Regions from separate parts of the Paenibacillus sp. FSL R10-2748 genome, predicted to be linked through region 3. Evidence: riboswitches for the same ligand, from Rfam matches in the RefSeq annotation. Region 3 holds a riboswitch; each other region holds the start of a gene.

Region 1 (6,381 bases), on a different contig from region 3:
CAGCTACGGTATCCGTAAATGTACCCGGTGATCTGTCTCTGTCCTCCAAAACGGCAACGATTGATATTGATGAGGACTATACTGCAACTTTGACGGCTACTTATGCGGATGGGCGTAAGGAAGATGTAACACAGGATGCAGAATGGGCTTCAAGCGCGGAAGATATTGCTTCTGTGTCCAAAGGAACGATTACGGGTAAATCCGCTGGTAAAGCGGTTATTACAGCGACCTATAATGGCAAAAAACTGACGATTAACGTACAAGTAGGCCTTGTAGACCGTCTGGAAACAGACTCGCGTGTAATTGCGCTTGGTGCTCAGGAAACGAAGCAGCTGAAAGTAACAGGAGTTAAGAGTGGCGGTACAAAAACAGACGTAACCAAGGACGCCACCTGGACAACTAGCAATGTAAAAGTGGTTGAAGTTAGCGAAGGTTTGATCAAAGCGAATGGTAGCGGTAAGGCAACGGTGACTGCTTCATATGGCAAGCAAAACATTACGTTTACGGTAGAAGTGGACGTAGCGCAAAAAATTGAAGCGGATGCAATCGCGCTATCGCTCAAATCTGGAGATCAAAAAACCATTGCGATTGTGGTTAAATCGAGTGATGGTAAAGAAAAGGACGTTACGACCCAAGCTGAATGGAAAACGTCTAATTATAAGGTAGCCACTGTTAAAAAGGGTCAGGTTACTGCGGTTAGCTACGGTAAAGCTAACATTCAGGCGAAGTTTGGCGGGAAGGTAATCAGCGTACCCGTGGATGTTGATACGCTTAAATACCTGCAAACAGACGAAGTTGCTTTGAATTTGAAGGCAGGACAGCTGGCCAAGGTTACGGCTACAGCCACGTATAAGGATGAGTCGGAGAAGGATGTTTCCAAACCGGCTGTCTGGTCCTCGTCCAGAATTGTTGTTGCGACCGTCAAAGACGGTAACATTAAGGCACAGGGCAAGGGCAAAGCAGTAATTACTGTGAAATATGCAGGTAAAATGACGAAGATACAGGTAACCGTTCAGTAAAAAAGAGAGCAAGCATACGTCCAAGGACGACATGCTTGCTCTTTTTTTAAGGAGGCTACCGCTTATAAATTATGACTTATCCTTCTTGGTCGGTGTGTTGCGTGTAAGTGATTCGGTCAAACGCTTGCCAGTCGGCGTCTGGGCCAAGCCGCCTTTGGCGGTCTCGCGGTGCTTCGACGGCATCGCACTGCCGACTTCAAGCATCACGTCAATGACTTCGTCAGACGGAATAGCGCTGCGCACACCCGCCAAAGCCATATCCGCTGCGGCAAGCGCAGTCACGGCTCCCAGCCCGTTGCGCACGATGCACGGAATCTCCACGAGTCCAGCGACGGGGTCGCAAATCAGGCCGAGCGTGTTCTTAAGAGCGAGGCCCACGGCGTGAACAGCCTGTTCAGGCGTACCACCACGCAGCTCGACCATAGCGCCAGCAGCCATCCCGATAGCTGAACCAATCTCAGCCTGACAGCCTCCCTCCGCGCCAGAAATGAAGGAGTTGTTGGCGATCACGTAGCCAATGGCTCCAGCGGCGAACAGGCCGTTCACCATATGCTCATCATCCCAGCCGAACCGCTCCTGCGCACTGATGAACACACCAGGGATAACCCCACATGAGCCTGCGGTAGGCGTGGCCACAATGCGACCCATGGATGCATTAACCTCCGACACGGAGAGGGCATAAGCCATGGCAAGCGCGGAGGCATCACCGGAGCAGGTTTCCCCTGACCGCAGATACTCGGCTAGGCGCTTGCCGTCACCGCCCGTCAATCCACTGCGGGATACGGTGTCTTGTGTCTGACCGCGATGAACGGCTTCCTTCATGACTTCATAATAATCAGACATTTGGCGAAAGATTTCTTCCTCCGTTGTATTCGTCTCTTGTACCTGCTCTTGAATCATCAAACGGCCAATTGTGGTGGATTCTTCAGCGCATAAAGCGCTGATTTCATGCAGATGGCTAAACCGCATCGGATTCAGCTCCTTTTTTCAAATTAATCATCTTAATTTCATACATATGAGGTAAAGAACGCAGTTCCGCAATCAGTTCAGCTGGAGCAGAACTGTCCGTTTCAATGGCGGTGAGTGCTTCACCATCCCGGCCTTTGCGATCTACGTGCATATAGGCAATGTTAATGTGGGCCGCGCCCAGCGCTGAAGTTATCGCGCCCAATGTACCGGGCTTATCCGAGTGGAGAAGCACCAGCGTAGGCAGCTCCCCGGTCAGATTGACCCGGAATTCGTTAAGCTGCTGGACATGGATGCTGCCGCCGCCGATGGAGGAGCCCAACAGTGTGCGCTGATCCTCGCCCTTCCACAGCTCGAAACGGACAGTGTTCGGATGAGGCGCGGGGAGTCCGCTGACGGCGAATTCCACGGCCATCCCGGCTTGCTCTGCCCATTGCTCGGCATCCGGAATCCGGTGATCGTCCGTATCGTAATTAAGCAGCCCTGCGATGAGCGCCAGGTCTGTACCGTGTCCTTTATACGTGTCGGCAAAGGAGCCGTACAGCGTCATGCGGGCACGGTCAGGCTGCGTCCCGAGCCAGTGCCGGGCAACGCGTGCGAGCCGCACCGCGCCTGCGGTGTGTGAACTGGAAGGTCCGGTCATGGCCGGACCGATAATAGAAAATACATCTTTGAAACGCATGGTGTGGCCCCCTGTATGTTCTAATACCATACTATATGGTATTTCCGCGTCTTTGCGCGGTTATGACGGTTCTTAATGCTGACGCACAATGTGAGCACAAAAAAGGACAGGATAAGGAAGTTTCCCTTATCTCTGTCCTCGTTACCTGAGAGTTTCGTGCGGTGTTCTTACCGCCTTACCCCTTGGGTGGCTTGCGCTCTCTCCAGAGTTGCGTCAGATGACGATACATGGACCTGAGAGATTATCCGTCAGCCGGGTGCTGACGTCTTGCTCCTTCGGTGCCGCCAGAGTGTAGGCTCCCTGGACAGACTCTCCCGTCATCTTCATTCGCGTATACCGTTCTACATGTCTTCCTTAGCGTAATGTATGCCGTGCTCAGTGTCAATCACAGGTTTAATTTTTACATAAACAGGTGCGTTTCCAATAAAAAAGATTAAAATTTACATAATTATGGATGAAACCAGGAAGGAATTAGAAGATTGGCGGCTAATCTGATAAAGGACAAGTATATTTATGGAAATCATAGGAGGGATATTGACGTATGGTAAAAGGCTTGCGATTCACAGGTTCACGCTTAAAAGGGATGTTGCATCTAGCAGCTATCGTATCACTGCTGATTGGGATCTTCGTTCCATTCGGTCAGGTCAAGGCGGAGGGAGCATTGACAGTAGCCGAAGCACTTCAGCGCCAAAGCAGTGGAGGTACGGTGACGGTGGAAGGTTACATCGTCGGACATGCTACCGGATCGAAAACGGCTAACTTTTCTTCCCCGTTCGCGAATGATTTTAACGTACTGATTGCCGATCAGGCAAATGAACGTAATACGTCTAATCTGTTGGATGTACAGCTGACTTCAGCGTACAGAGGGCAATATGGGCTATCAGGCCATCCTGAGCTGATCGGCAGCAAAATTCGTGTGACGGGTACACTCGGCGCCTACAATAATTTTGGTGGAGTGAAAAGTCCAAGCGCTGTTGAACTGGTGAGCGGAAGCGAGCCGGGGGAACCAGGCGAACCTGGCAACCCGGGTCAACCCGGTACTACACTGCCGGATGGAAAAGGCAAAAAGGTGCTGTTCGATAATACGCACGCACAGACCGCTGGTGCAGCAGATTGGGTCATTGAAGGCGCCTTCTCCGACTTTGCCAATGGACTGCGTAATGTAGGCTTTACGGTAGACCAATTGAATCGTCCTATTCCTTTTACTTATGGAGAGCAGGCCATAACATATGACAAGCTGCGCCAATATGATGTGTTCATTATTGGTGAAGCGAATGTTGCCTTTAAGGCATCCGAGCAGGCTGCCCTGCTGCAATACGTGAATAGCGGGGGGAGCGTCTTCTTCATCTCCGATCATTATAATGCGGACCGTAACAAAAACCGTTGGGATTCCTCCGAGGTTATGAATGGTTACCGTCGTGGAGCCTATACTAATCCGGCCAAGGGCATGACTGCAGAAGAAGCTGCATCACCGGCGATGCAAGGATTAACAAGCTCCGATTGGCTGGCGGCCAACTTTGGCGTTCGTTTCCGTTACAATGCGCTGGGTGATGTGAATGCTACCGACATTGTAGCCGCAGATCAATCTTTCGGCATTACCAAGGGTGTGCGCTCGATTGCAATGCATGCAGGATCTACGCTGGCTATTATTGATCCTACCAAGGCTAAAGGCATTGCTTATATCCCTTCAGGCACGAAAAAATGGGGTAATGCGGTAGACCAGGGAGTTTATAACGGCGGGGGCCGTGCGGAAGGACCTTATGCCGCTATCTCCAAGGTAGGTCAAGGCAAGGCAGCGTTCATCGGTGATTCTTCCCCTGTAGAAGATGCTACACCGAAATATGTGCGTGAGGAAAACGGACAGTCGAAGAAGACATATGATGGTTTTAAAGAAGTGGATGATTCCACCTTCCTGGTGCAAACGGTTCAATGGCTTGCATGGAAGCAGGACTACACGAAATTGTCTGATGTGGCAGGTTTGACTCTGGATCAGCCAACGAAGCTTCTACCATTTGAGGAGCCTGCGGCTTCCACAGAACCGCAGCCTGAGCCTTGGTCTGCTCCAGCAGCAGGCTACAAATGGTACGATCCTAGAACGTTCAAGTCTGGCTCCTATGGAGCGGCTTCATAATTATCGCCAGAAGCTCAATGTGAGCTGGTATTAGTTAGTCGTTTGATCCCTGCAGAGGGATCAGGCGACTTTTTTTGTGATGAAAATTAACCTGTGGTTGGTTATTTCATTACATTTTGTGCCAGAAAGGCCGCGCTACTGCTGGATCATTGATTTTTTAAATGATGTTGATAGCATAATCTTAATTGATATATCCATATACTGGTGATAGGATGTATTCAAATTATTCCGACAAAAACGGTATGTAATGTTCATGAGAGGTTTTAAACATCAAACATGGTGAGAATAAGCGGGACAAGACCATGGAGAATGGAGGAAGCGCGCATTGAATACCGGACCCGTGTTGGAAATTAAAGGATTATCCGTATCTTTTCGCATCAATGATCAATATCACCCCGCAGTCGACCATCTGGATCTGACGGTCAACCCCAATGGAGTGCTGGCTGTAGTCGGAGAATCCGGCTGTGGCAAAAGCGCGCTGGCGCTTTCGATCGCACAACTGCATGACATGGAACGCACGCGTGTAGAGGGAGAGGTCCTTTTTAAAGGCACGGACCTGAACCGTCTTTCTTCAGGGCAAATGAATAAAATCCGCGGAGCGGGCATGGGCATGATCTTTCAGGACCCGCTGACAGCACTCAACCCGTTAATGAGCATTGGTAAGCAGATTGAGGAAAATCTTGATTATCATACGTCACTATCTACGAAGCAAAAAAGGGAACGTGTGCTGGAGCTGCTGGAAAGCGTAGATATACCGAATCCTGTGCGTGTGTATGAGCAGTATCCGCATGAACTGTCAGGAGGGATGCGTCAGCGTGTGATGATCGCGATTGCCATAGCTTGCCGACCTTCTCTTATTATCGCAGATGAACCAACTACTGCGCTCGATGTAACGATCCAATTGCAAATTCTCGACTTGCTCAAACAGCTTCAACAGGAGAGTGGGAGCGGAATTATCTTGATTACGCATGATCTTGGTGTTGTGGCAGAAGTAGCCGACCGCGTGGTGGTCATGTATGCCGGAGAAATCGTGGAGAGCGCTGATGTTTTTGAATTATTCAGGCATCCACAGCATCCGTACACGCGTTCTTTGCTTGCTTCCATGCCGGGATCGCATATCAAGGGGGAATCACTGCATGTCATCGGCGGCATTGTTCCCTCATTACAAGATATCCCCCGCAATAGCTGTCGCTTTGCCCCGCGTATTCCCTGGATTCAGCAGGGAGTGCATGAAGACCATCCCCAACTAAATGAAATTTCCCCTGGACATTGGGTCCGTTGTACATGTTACCAGCATTTTCATTTTAAAGACGAGGCAAAGGGGGAAGCTGCTCATGGCACTACTGGAGTTAAATGATTTGAGGGTCCACTATCCGGTGCGCGGTGGTTTCTTCCAGCGTGTTATCGATCAGGTGAAAGCAGTGGATGGCGTGTCGATCAGCATTGAGGCAGGCCAGACATACGGGCTGGTGGGAGAATCCGGCTGTGGAAAAACGACGACAGGCAGGACGATCATCGGTCTAAATAAGCTGACGAGCGGACGGATTCTTTTTAAGGGAAAGGACCTTGCGGCTCTGAGCCGT
Region 2 (6,381 bases), on a different contig from region 3:
TTGTAGCACAAAAAAAAGCGATTTCAACATATTTTATTCTGATTCGACAAAAAATATTTCATATCAAGGCCCTTTTGCCTAATTTGCAAGTAAATCGTTACCTTACGTGGTCGTACGTTCAATGAGGCAGTACTCTAGCGAATGAAGCTCCAGTTGGCGTCCAATCAGCTGAGGGGAAAGCATGAAAAAAGCATTTTGTGCTTGAGCCATGATGGGATTTTGAATCGTTGTAATCCCCATCGTATGCGCCAGCTCCGTGTTATCGAATCCGACAATCGCCAGATCTTCCGGTACGTTCAGCCGTTGTCTGCGTGCTTCGCAGAGAATGCCCACTGCTACATAATCGTTAGCACATAAAATAGCCTCTGGGAATTCTTCCCGACGCTGTAACAAATCCCGTACGACCTGTTCGCCATCACGGATATTATAAATAGAAGAGTGATTCCAGTGTTGCAACACTGGCAGATTGTGCTCACTCATGATCTGTTCGTAGGCTCGTTGTCTGCTATGGGTATTGATGCTGCTCGGACGACCAAAAGCATTGGCTATACGAGTATAGCCTTTTTGTATCAAATGTTTTAGCGCTAACATATATCCTTCATACTGATCCATAGCGACGGAGCGAATATCGGTATGCTCCATTCGTTGCCACGAAACGATCGGGCCATATTTGCAATAGGTACTCAAAAAATCAGTGTCATTCACGCAGGAAATGATGACCAGCGCATCGACTCTTTTTCTTTTTAAATCCTCAAAGGCTTGAAGCTCTTTCTTTTTGTCTTCTCCCGAAGTATAAATAATGGTTTGGAATTCATACTGGCCGGCTACTTCCACAAAGCTGTCCAGAAAAGCGAGAACAATTTCATTAATAGTTGAAGTAATGATACCGATCTGAAGCGTCTGACCCTTGGATAGAGAAATGGCATTCCGATTAGGAACATAATCCAATTCCTGCATGATTTTCAAAATCTTAGTTCTTGTTTCGTGACTGACATGGGGTGACTGATTTAATACTCTGGATACCGTAGCTTTGGAAAAGCCCGCCAGTTTTGCAATTTGATCAAGATTCGACATGGTGCTTCTCCTCACATAAGAAAAAAATACTTGACATGAAACGCGTTACAACGATTAGGATGCTTATGAAGGCATTACGTCTATTTTAAAGCATCTGTCAATCCTTTTCAAAGGAAGAACGGTTACCGTTAGGTATTGATTCACATTTGCAGCACTTGATGGGATTACTTGACCAAAGTAAAAATCTTAAATACGGAAAGAGGTTTTTATACCATGACGAAGACGCTAAAAGGATTTCCGAAAAACTTCTTGTGGGGCGGGGCAACCGCAGCCAACCAATTGGAAGGTGCTTTTGACGTAGATGGAAAAGGATTGTCCAGTGCGGACATGGTTGCCTATGTACCCAAAGCAGAGCGCAAGAACGATCATGCTATGGAGATTTCGTCCGAGCGACTCGAAGACATTTTGGCAGGCAAAGTCAATGCCCGTTTTCCAAAACGTGAAGGTGTGGACTTCTTCCACCACTACAAAGAAGATATTGCATTGTTCGCGGAAATGGGCTTTAAGGTATTTCGTATGTCCATCAACTGGTCGCGGATTTTCCCAAATGGCTATGATGCCGAGCCGAATGAAGCGGGACTGCAATTCTACGACAATGTATTTGATGAGCTGCGCAAATATGGTATTGAACCGCTGGTAACATTGTCACATTATGAGACACCGCTGGGTTTGACTCAGAAGTATAATGGTTGGCTGGGTCGTGAAGTTATACAGCACTACGTAAATTATGCCGAAACTGTGTTCACGCGTTATAAGGATAAAGTAAAATACTGGCTGACCTTTAATGAAATCAATGTAATGACCATGAGTCCGTTTACTGGTGGCGGGGTGGTCATTGACCGCGTAGAAAACAAGCAGCAAGCGATATACCAAGCACTGCATCATCAATTTGTAGCTAGTGCACTGGCGACAAAACGAGGACATGAGATCATCCCGGGCTCTCAAATCGGCTGTATGCTGGCTCGTTTGGAAAGCTACCCACATACGTGTAACCCAGAGGATATACTGAAAGCCCAGCATGAAAATCAGATGAACCTGTTCTTTACGGATGTGCATGCCCGTGGGGAATATTCCAACTACATGAATCGTTATTTTGAAGAAAATAATGTTGTTATACACACAGAACCAGGCGATGCCGAAATTTTAAAAAATAACACGGTCGATTATATCTCATTCAGCTACTACATGACCTTGACCGTATCTGCAGGTCCAGAAGGCGAGAAAGCAGCAGGAAACCTGATTGGCGGCGTGAAAAATCCATATTTACAGTCCTCTGACTGGGGATGGCAAATTGATCCGATCGGTCTGCGTGTTACGCTGAACACGTTATATGACCGCTACCAAAAGCCACTGTTCATCGTGGAAAATGGCCTAGGTGCTTATGATAAGGTAGAGGAAGACGGTTCTGTGCATGACACATATCGTATTGATTACTTGCGTCAGCATATTGTTCAAATGAAGGAAGCAATTGCCGACGGTGTTGATCTGCTTGGTTACACCAGCTGGGGTCCTATCGACCTTGTGAGCATGTCTACTTCCGAAATGTCCAAGCGCTACGGATTTATTTACGTTGATCTGGATGATGACGGTAACGGAACGCTCAAACGCTCCAAAAAGGACTCATTTAACTGGTATAAAAATGTGATAGCAACCAATGGTGAAGAATTGTAATTCCAAATTTTCTCGGGCGGGTATAGCAGAGGACATCCTAAGGATGCAATCTGCTGTACCCGCTTTTTTGATAGACATAATAATAATATTTATTTCAGAGGGCTTCACAAACTTTTCACTTGTAATAAGCTGAAAGTTTTCTGTATAATAAATAAAAATTTCATATGTCTGGTTGATGTTTGCGGGAGATGGAACGAAAGTTCCGACCGAAGGGGCAAAACTCTCAGGTGCTTAGGCTGATTACAGCAACAAGCGGGGACCGTAAACGGACAGAACTCTGGAGAGACCCTTAATTGGGCGCCGAAGGTGCACCGCAGAGAACATCTGCTTAAACTCTCAGGCAAAAGGACAGAGACGCGAATAACCTGTGACAGGGGATGCCCTAGGCTTTTTTATAAGCTATTAGAGGCAGAAACCTGCGCAAGATGGTTGTATTTTTTCGTGCCTTTAACCTCTCCAGGAGTCGAATCAGCGGATTTGACTCTTTTTTGTTTTCTAATATGCTGGAGGAGCGGGTTGAAATGAATTTGGTACATGTGTTAGAAGCGATTAGCAGTTGGATATGGGGGGCGCCTCTCATCATTCTTGTCATGGGAACGGGGTTGTGGCTGACCATACGTTTGAAGATGCTGCAGGTATTCCGCCTGCCCCTGGCGATCAAGCTGATCGGTAAGGCCCCGAATGAAGGCAGCGGGGATGTAAGTAGTTTTGCGGCTTTGAGTACAGCGTTGGCGGCTACAGTTGGCACAGGAAGTATTGTCGGCGTAGCGACAGCCATTAAGCTGGGCGGGCCGGGTGCCTTGTTCTGGATGGTCGTTGCAGCCTTTTTTGGGATGGCGACGAAATATGCGGAAGGTGTACTTGCGGTAAAATACCGGGTGAAGGATCGGAATGGGCAATTTTCCGGCGGCCCGATGTATTATATTGAGAAAGGTCTGGGACGCCGTTTTAAACCGCTGGCGATGCTGTTTGCTTTTTCGGGCATGCTGGTAGCGTTGTTCGGGATTGGAACGTTTCCGCAGGTCAAAGCGATTGTATCTTCGACTGAAAATAGTTTTGGCGTTCCGCCCATTGTAACGGCACTGATTATTGCTATCCTTACAGGACTTGTTACTATTGGAGGACTCAAAAGCATTGCCAAGGTATCGACGAAGGTCGTTCCTTTTAAAACAGGCTTGTACGTACTGATCTGTCTCATCGTACTAATTCGGTTTGCTGACCAACTACCTGCCGCAATTGCGCTGGTGCTCCATTCGGCATTTTCAACTACATCTGCAACGGGCGGATTTGCCGGAGCTACGATTATGCTGGCGATGCGAAGTGGGGTAGCCAGAGGTATTTTTGCCAATGAGGCCGGATTGGGAAGCGCACCGATTGCAGCCGCAGCTGCCAAAACCAAATGGCCTGCGGAGCAAGGGCTAATTTCCATGACAGGCGTGTTTATTGATACGATGGTTATTTGTGTGATGACCGGGTTGACGCTACTGGTTAGTGGTGTGTGGAGCGGGCCTACCGATGCGGGCCTGATGACTCAGCAAGCATTTTCCAGCGCATTCCCGCTGGGGGCAGAACTGCTCACAATCATTCTGATTATGTTTGCGTTCACCACCATGCTCGGCTGGAACTATTACGGGGAACGCTGTGTTGAATATTTGCTTGGGGTCAAGTGGATTAAGCCATACCGCTATCTGTTCATCCTACTGGTTGCCGGGGGCGCGTTCATTAAACTGGATGCGATTTGGCTGCTGGCAGATATCTTTAACGCAATGATGGCTTTCCCGAACCTGATTGCCCTGCTCGGCTTATCAGGAATTGTAGTCGCAGAAACCCGAACCTATATGGATTCTCTGAATTCTAGTAAGAAAAAGGGCATTCTTGCAGGTGCCAGTGTAGGGGCAGCTATCCAAGTAGAAGAAAAAGGACAAACGGTTAATTCATAATTTCCAAAAGGGAGTGCCCTCAGTCATCACAGGCTTGAGGACACTCCCTTTTGAATGTTATAACGATGCGTGCAAAATAGCTGAAATATCTTCTTGGTTCAGCTTTTTATAATTACCGAAGCCTCCGTATTCCATTTCACGGGCTGCAATGTTTGCGACTTTTTCCAATTGCTCATCATTAATATTGTAATCGGCCAGGGTGGAAGGGGCACCGAGACTTGTCCAGAATGCACTCAGGCGATCAATCCCCTCCAAAGCAATTTCCTTATCCGTTTTACCAGTGGTATCTAAATCAAACATGCTGAGCATCAGCCGCTTCATGCGTGCAGCATCCTGATCCACCGTATGTCTCATCCAGTTGGGGAACAGGATCGCCAGACCGCCAGCATGAGGAATATCATATACAGCGGATAATGCATGTTCAATCGTATGCGAAGCCCAGTCCCCGAAGTAGCCCATTTGTAGTGTTCCGTTAAGGGCAATCGTTCCGGCATATAAAATCGTTTCACGATGCTCGTAGTTGTGCAAATCCTCCAGCAGCTTAGGTGCAGTTTCGATCACGGTTTGCAACACGGAAAAGCACATACGATCTTGCAACGGTGTATTTTTAACATTGTGAAAATATTGTTCAAACACATGGCTCATCATATCCACCATGCCATATACCGTCTGATCACGTGGCACAGAGAAGGTGTTTTTTGGGTCCAGAATCGAGAATTTCGGATGCGTTACCGCGCTGCCCCATACGTATTTTTCGTTCGTTTCCCAGTTGGTGATAACAGAATCCGGATTCATTTCTGAACCGGTGGCGGCGAGTGTGAGGATGGTGCCGAATGGCAGAGCCTGGGTCGGCATGTGCTTTTTGTTGATAATATCCCACACATCGCCGTCATATTCAGCCCCTGCTGCGATGGCTTTGGTGCAATCAATAACGCTTCCACCGCCTACAGCAAGTAAGAAGTCGATTTTTTCATTTCGGCAAATGTCGATACCCTTCTTAACGGTGGACAAGCGCGGATTCGGTTCTACGCCGGACAATTCATGAATGTTCAGATGTAGCGGTTCTAACGCGTTTAATACCTGGTCATATAGACCATTTCGTTTGACACTTCCGCCTCCATATACCAGCAAAATGTTTTTGCCGTAATTCAGCAGTTCCTGCTGGAGTTCTTCAATTTGATTGTCTCCAAAAATTAATTTGGTGGGGTTATAATATGTGAATTTGTTCATCTGGTAAGTTTCCCTCAGTTCTTCATTGTTCATGTTCAAATCGTAAATCGCTTAACCTGATTGCCTGTTGGATACCTAACTTCATCATGTAAGCTATTTGAAATGACGATTAACTATTATACATGAAATGAATAAGGGAATTCAAGTAAATCTAATCTTTGACCGCTCCGGCGGCAAGATCGGAAATAAACTGGCGGCTAATGAAAAGAAATAAAATAATAAGTGGCAGTACAGCCAGCAGGGTGCCCGCAATGACCATCGCATAATCCGTATTGTAAATCCCGTTCAATTGTGACAGTGCAATCTGGAGCGTGAATTTACGCTCATCCGTTAAGACGATTAGCGGCCATAAATAATCATTCCAGGCTCCTATAAAGGTAAACGCGCCGAGAAAAGCGAACGCAGGACGTAGAATAGGCAGTGCTACATTCAAGTACAGTCGAAAAAAGCTGCATCCGTCCATCCG
Region 3 (6,381 bases):
TCCGGTCGGAATAAAGAGTGCCGTAATCAGCCCCCACGCAATAAAGGCTCCCATATTGGGCATAACCATACCGCTAAGAAAACGGCCAAAACGCTGTACGGCGACACGAGTGCCTCCTTTTGAACTTGGCTTTGCGTCCAATGTACTCATATTCAAATCCTCCTTGTAGGTAAGCATCACTACCTTTTCTTAAAATTCATACTAAATGACAGCGCTATCTTCATCAACGAAATGAAAACGTACTTTCGTCATGAACGTTGATGACAACATTTAAATTTAAATTATCCGGGAAGGTATTATACCTGCATAATTCTTCTTAATATGACCTGTAGCTATAGAAATTAGTCGAAAAACCGTGCTGGATTATGTATGATTCTTATATGGGGACAACCCTCTAAATCAGAATAAAACACGTAATTACGTTTGCAAAAAGACAAAAAAATAGCCGCTACGTCAAATCATAGCGACTATTTTATACAAAAATCGAGCAGACAAATAACCCTCTTACTCCATACTACAATGCTCCATTATTGCTCATCGGAAATCAACTGCTCATACTGATCCGCAGACAGTAGCTTGCCCAAGGCTTCCTCCACATCTTTATCCATCTCTACTTCGATCATCCAACCTTTTTCATAGGGAGATTCATTCACTAGCTCAGGTGTACTTTCCAGCGTTTCATTCACTTTTAGTATGGTTCCCGTCACCGGAGCAAAAAGGTCGGATACTGTCTTCACCGATTCAATCGTACCGATCTCCGCTCCCTGCTCAATCGTTGCTCCCGCCTCAGGTAATTCTACAAAAACAATATCACCCAGTTGATGCTGTGCAAAGTCTGTAATACCAATTCGTACCGTTCCATTCTCTGTCCGCTGAACCCACTCATGTTCGTCTGTATACCAAAGTTGCTGCTTTACTTCACCCATTCTGTTCCCCTCACTTCCATATGAATAAAATCGCTTTTGCTCACTGTACTAGACAGGTTAAGATTATGACAACAAGAACACTCATGTCAATAATACTAACAAAAATACTTCATATCACCTCATATAGCGTACTATATAAAAATATGATAGCTTATAACAAACGCTTACATATCCTTATTTATATATTAAATGTTTTTTCTATTGTTTTTGATGACATTTTTATTGACATTTTGAATGAATTTGCGTATTAATGGGTTATAGCAAATGCTTTGGGAAACACCCCGACAACTGCAAACGCGGATGAACGCGGAGGGAGAGACTGCCAAAAAGATTCGCATAGCTGTTGCCGCTTGTGAGACATAAGTGCACGCGAATCGGATCAAGTTGTTATCTGCAAAGCCAGGTAATATACCGTTGATCCCGAAGGTAGCGCCGAAGGAGTAAACCTGCATTGCAGGTGAATCTCTCAGGCAAAAGGACCTCTGCCGGACGCATCTCTGGAGAGCATTCGCTATTGGAGCGGATCACCCAAGGGGAAACCCGGTACATACCGGGGTAACTTTCTGGTATCAAGGACAGAGCTGAAAAAAAGAGTGTAGACTGCCGTCTATACGTTTTTTTCGGCCTGTCTTTTTTGTTTAGCCGATCACACCGGATAGGAGTGGAATAATGACTAATTTGCGAAAAACACCGCTATATTCGTCCTACGGGACGCAGTCTGGGGTTCGTTGTATTGACTTTGGCGGCTGGGAGCTCCCGGTTCAGTTTAGCGGCATTCAAAAGGAGCATGAGGCCGTCCGGCAACGTGCGGGTTTATTCGATGTATCGCATATGGGCGAATTTTTGGTTGAAGGCAAAGAAGCCGAAGCTTTTCTGCAAAAGGTGACCACGAATGATGTCAGCCAGTTGGAACCAGGTCAGGCACAATATTCACTCCTGTGTTACCCCGATGGAGGGGTAGTAGACGACCTACTTGTTTACTGCAAAGGACCGGAACGCTACATGCTCGTTGTGAACGCATCCAACATCGATAAGGATTGGGATTGGCTAATGCGCCATATGCCTGCATCCGTTCACATGGAGAATGTGTCTGATGCGATAGCATTGCTAGCGTTGCAAGGACCGGAGGCAGCACGTATTGCCGCAGCCGTGGCAGATACGGACATTACGAATCTGGCATCTTTCCGCTTCCATGAGAATGTGCCATTGTTCGGAGCAAAAGCACTGGTCTCACGAACCGGATATACGGGCGAAGACGGTTTTGAATTTTATATACCTGCTGCGGAAGCACCAGCCGTATGGGAGGGTTTGCTTCGTTCCGGTGAGTCGTATGGGCTGATTCCCGCTGGACTTGGTGCTCGGGATACCCTACGCTTTGAGGCACGGTTGCCGCTATATGGTCAGGAGTTATCTGCCACGATTTCACCACTCGAAGCTGGTCTAGGTTTCTTCGTCAAGCTGAATAAAGGAGATTTTATCGGTAGAGAAGCACTGCAACGTCAGAAAGAGCAAGGGATTCCTCGCAAATTGATCGGGCTGGAAATGATTGATCGCGGTATCCCACGCGCCCATTACCCGGTATTCGCAGAAGGACAACACATTGGTGAGGTCACAACGGGGACTCAGTCGCCCACCTTGAAGCGTAATCTGGGCCTCGCCTTGGTGGACAGTCGTTTTAGCGCCCTCTCCACACCGTTGGAGGTTGAGATTCGTGGCAAACGCCTGCGTGCCGAGGTGGTGGCAGCACCCTTTTATAAACGCCCGCGCTGATCTTAAACTCTTTTTATTTCTATAAAGCAAATATGTCAGATATGAACTTCTGGGTTTTTCATCTCACACACTTTTTTATTAGCTAATTTACGATCTAAAATCTTGCTTTTCGAAAGGAGTCAGAACCTATGAAGCAGCATCGTTATCTCCCTATGACTGAACAGGATCAAACCGAAATGCTGCGTGTGGTGGGTGTATCATCTATTGATGATTTATTCAGTGACATTCCAGAGGCCATTCGATATCAAGGGGAACTGCCTCTCTCTTCTCGACTCGATGAGAAAGCCTTAACCCGCCACTTGGCCGAGCTGGCCGGACACAACGCCAATACAGACACACATGCCAGCTTCCTTGGCGCAGGAATTTATGATCATCATATTCCGTCCGTCATCCAGCACATCACTTCACGCTCGGAATTCTATACAGCCTACACCCCCTATCAGCCGGAAGTAAGCCAAGGCGAGCTACAAGCCATTTTCGAGTTTCAGTCGTATATTTGCGAATTGACGGGCATGGCTGTAGCTAATGCCAGCATGTACGACGGAGCGACTGCACTGGCGGAAGCGGGCTCACTGTCCGCCGCAGCTACCCGCCGTAAACAGCTTATCGTATCAAGGTCCGTCCATCCGGAGGCACGTCAGGTATTGGCAGCCTATGCACGCGGATTGGATTTGGACATCGTGGAGATCGGCTGTTCGGACGGCGTAACGGATGCTGATGCGCTAGCGGCAGCCGTATCGGAACAGACCGCGGCTGTTTTGGTCCAAAGCCCCAACTTTTTCGGAGCCGTGGAAAACCTGAAGCCGATGGCTGACCTCATCCATGCGCACAAAGGTCTTTTGGTCGTCAGTGCCAATCCACTAGCACTTGGCTTGCTGGAAACACCCGGCAAACAGGGCGCGGATATTGTGGTAGGAGACGCACAGCCACTTGGCATCTCCTCTTCTCTCGGCGGTCCGACCTGTGGATACTTTGCCGTTTCTCAGGCACATATGCGCCGTATCCCTGGCCGTATTGTGGGTCAGACCACAGACCGCAACGGTAAACGCGGCTTCGTGCTGACCTTGCAAGCGCGGGAACAGCATATCCGCCGCGAAAAGGCCACCTCTAACATTTGCTCCAACCAAGCGTTGCTAGCTTTATCTGCATCTGTATACTTGTCTGTCATGGGTAGACAGGGGATCAAGGAAGTAGCCGAGCTAAATTTGCATAAAAGCCGTTATGCTTTAGAGCAATTGCTGAGCTTGAAGGGCATAACTGCCTCGTTTAACGCACCAACCTTTAATGAGTTTGCCCTTAGACTGCCTGAGGGTACGGATATGAGCAAACTCCAGGCCGAGCTGCTAGCTGCTGGATTTATCGCTGGCTACGATTTGGGCCGGGACTATGAGGAACTTGCTGGTCACATGTTGATTGCCGTGACGGAGCAAAGGACCAAAGAAGAGATTGACCAATTTGTACACACCTTGGGGGGATTGCTATGACACACACCGGACAGGATCAGAAACAAGGGCTGTTGAAGGAACACGATCAAGCGCTCATTTTTGAATTGAGCCGTCCGGGTCGCATCGCCTATTCCCTTCCCGAGTGCGACGTTCCCCGTCGCCCGGTGGCAGAGCTTTTGCCAGATTATGCGCTGCGCAGCGAACCTGCGGCATTACCCGAGGTATACGAAGTAGACGTTATTCGGCATTATACTGCCTTGTCCCGGCGCAATTTCGGCGTGGACAACGGATTTTATCCGCTCGGCTCCTGTACGATGAAATACAATCCGAAAGTGAATGAGGATGTCGCCCGATATACAGGTTTCGCCAAAATCCATCCATATCAGCCCGAGGAGAGCATCCAGGGTGCCATGGAGCTGCTGCATACGCTTCAAAATGATTTGGCTGCGTTAACTGGCATGGATGCCGTCACGCTTCAGCCCGCCGCGGGCGCCCATGGCGAATGGACCGGGCTGATGATGATTCGCTCATACCACGAAGCACGTGGTGAGCGACGTACCAAGGTGCTCGTGCCGGATTCCTCGCACGGAACGAACCCCGCCAGCGCAACCGTCGCGGGCTTCGAAACAATCACCCTTCCCTCCACCCCTGAGGGGCTGGTGGATCTGGATGCGTTGCGTCAAGCCGTAGGCAACGACACCGCGGCGCTCATGCTGACCAATCCGAACACGCTTGGGCTGTTCGAGAAGCAAATCACTGACATTGCTGCCATCGTGCATGAAGCGGGTGGTCTGGTTTACTATGACGGGGCAAACTCCAACGCCATCATGGGGATTACCCGTCCCGGAGATATGGGCTTCGATGTAGTGCATCTCAATTTGCACAAAACGATGAGTACCCCGCACGGCGGCGGTGGCCCCGGCGCTGGGCCTGTCGGCGTAAAGCAACGGCTCATCCCTTATTTGCCCAAGCCGCTTGTCGTACGGGATCCGCAGGGGGTGTACCACTGGGACCGGGAACAGGGAGATTCTATTGGACGGGTTAAAGCCTTTTACGGCAACTTCGGTATTCTCGTTCGTGCCTATGCCTATATCCGTAGCTACGGTCCTGACGGCTTAAAGCGTGTATCGGAATGCGCTGTGCTCAATGCCAATTACATGATGCATCGGCTCGCTCCACATTTTGACCTGCCCTACCCTGGACATTGCAAACACGAATTTGTCATGTCAGGGCGAGGCTTGAAAAAATTTGGAGTGCGTACGCTTGATGTAGCCAAACGGCTGCTTGATTTCGGCTACCATCCGCCTACAATTTACTTCCCTCTGAATGTAGAGGAGTGCATCATGATCGAGCCCACGGAGACGGAAAGTAAGGAGACACTTGATGCTTTTGTTGACACTATGATTCATATTGCGCGGGAAGCAGAAGAGAACCCTGAGCTGGTGCTCAATGCACCATATACTACTCCAGTCACACGATTGGACGAAACTACCGCAGCTCGCAAACCTGTACTGAATTGCTCATGCAGTTAAAAACAAATTCTACTTAAAGCATGCAAAAAAGCCGGTATCTATTAGATACCGGCTGCTGTATGTACACAGCAATTTTTTTGTTGGAAAAAGATATAACCTTTGAAATGTAATACCCTTCCTTAACCTTCGATGCTTTGAACCAATTCAACAACCTGTTCTGCTGTTTGCATGTCCAGAGCTTTTGTAGCCAGTTTTTCCATGTCCGCACGGGACAACTTGGAGATTTGACTACGTGCTGGCAGAATGGAAGTTGCACTCATACTGAACTCATCAAGTCCCAGACCCAGCAGCAACGGAATTGCTGTTGTATCTCCTGCCATTTCGCCACACATACCAACCCAACGCCCTTCACGGTGAGCGGCATCAATAACCATTTTCACCAGACGCAGAATGGATGGATTGTATGGTTGATACAGGTAAGAAACCCGCTCGTTCATGCGATCCGCTGCCATTGTGTATTGAATCAGATCATTTGTACCGATACTGAAGAAATCCACTTCTTTTGCGAATTGATCAGCCAATACCGCTGTAGAAGGAATTTCTACCATGATGCCCAGCTGAATTTCTTCAGATACGGATACACCCTCGGTTACCAACTTTTCCTTTTCTTCCAACAAAACAGCTTTAGCTTCACGGAATTCGTTCAGCGTAGCAATCATTGGGAACATGATGCGCAGGTTACCATGCACACTCGCACGCAACAAAGCA

The links. A riboswitch is a leader RNA that binds a small molecule or an ion and turns the genes downstream of it on or off. The one in region 3 is predicted to bind glycine.
Region 1: another riboswitch for glycine. It lies ahead of sdaAB (L-serine ammonia-lyase, iron-sulfur-dependent subunit beta); the one in region 3 lies ahead of gcvT (glycine cleavage system aminomethyltransferase GcvT).
Region 2: another riboswitch for glycine. It lies ahead of NSS66_RS18485 (alanine/glycine:cation symporter family protein); the one in region 3 lies ahead of gcvT (glycine cleavage system aminomethyltransferase GcvT).

What each region holds. Positions count from the first base shown of each region.
Region 1 is NZ_JBBOTK010000005.1:13,802-20,182, forward strand. It holds gene NSS66_RS16170 (Ig-like domain-containing protein) at 1-1,019, shown strand, start outside; gene sdaAA (L-serine ammonia-lyase, iron-sulfur-dependent, subunit alpha) at 1,089-1,988, opposite strand; gene sdaAB (L-serine ammonia-lyase, iron-sulfur-dependent subunit beta) at 1,978-2,667, opposite strand; glycine riboswitch at 2,879-2,994, opposite strand; gene NSS66_RS16185 (DUF6359 domain-containing protein) at 3,209-4,798, shown strand; gene NSS66_RS16190 (ABC transporter ATP-binding protein) at 5,124-6,155, shown strand; gene NSS66_RS16195 (ABC transporter ATP-binding protein) at 6,133-6,381, shown strand, end outside.
Region 2 is NZ_JBBOTK010000006.1:76,608-82,988, reverse strand. It holds gene NSS66_RS18495 (LacI family DNA-binding transcriptional regulator) at 103-1,074, opposite strand; gene NSS66_RS18490 (glycoside hydrolase family 1 protein) at 1,288-2,745, shown strand; glycine riboswitch at 2,918-2,994, shown strand; glycine riboswitch at 3,013-3,107, shown strand; gene NSS66_RS18485 (alanine/glycine:cation symporter family protein) at 3,267-4,685, shown strand; gene NSS66_RS18480 (iron-containing alcohol dehydrogenase) at 4,743-5,915, opposite strand; gene NSS66_RS18475 (carbohydrate ABC transporter permease) at 6,067-6,381, opposite strand, start outside.
Region 3 is NZ_JBBOTK010000004.1:82,264-88,644, reverse strand. It holds gene NSS66_RS13490 (PTS mannitol transporter subunit IICB) at 1-150, opposite strand, end outside; gene gcvH (glycine cleavage system protein GcvH) at 528-926, opposite strand; glycine riboswitch at 1,320-1,418, shown strand; gene gcvT (glycine cleavage system aminomethyltransferase GcvT) at 1,596-2,696, shown strand; gene gcvPA (aminomethyl-transferring glycine dehydrogenase subunit GcvPA) at 2,825-4,180, shown strand; gene gcvPB (aminomethyl-transferring glycine dehydrogenase subunit GcvPB) at 4,177-5,673, shown strand; gene ptsP (phosphoenolpyruvate--protein phosphotransferase) at 5,793-6,381, opposite strand, start outside.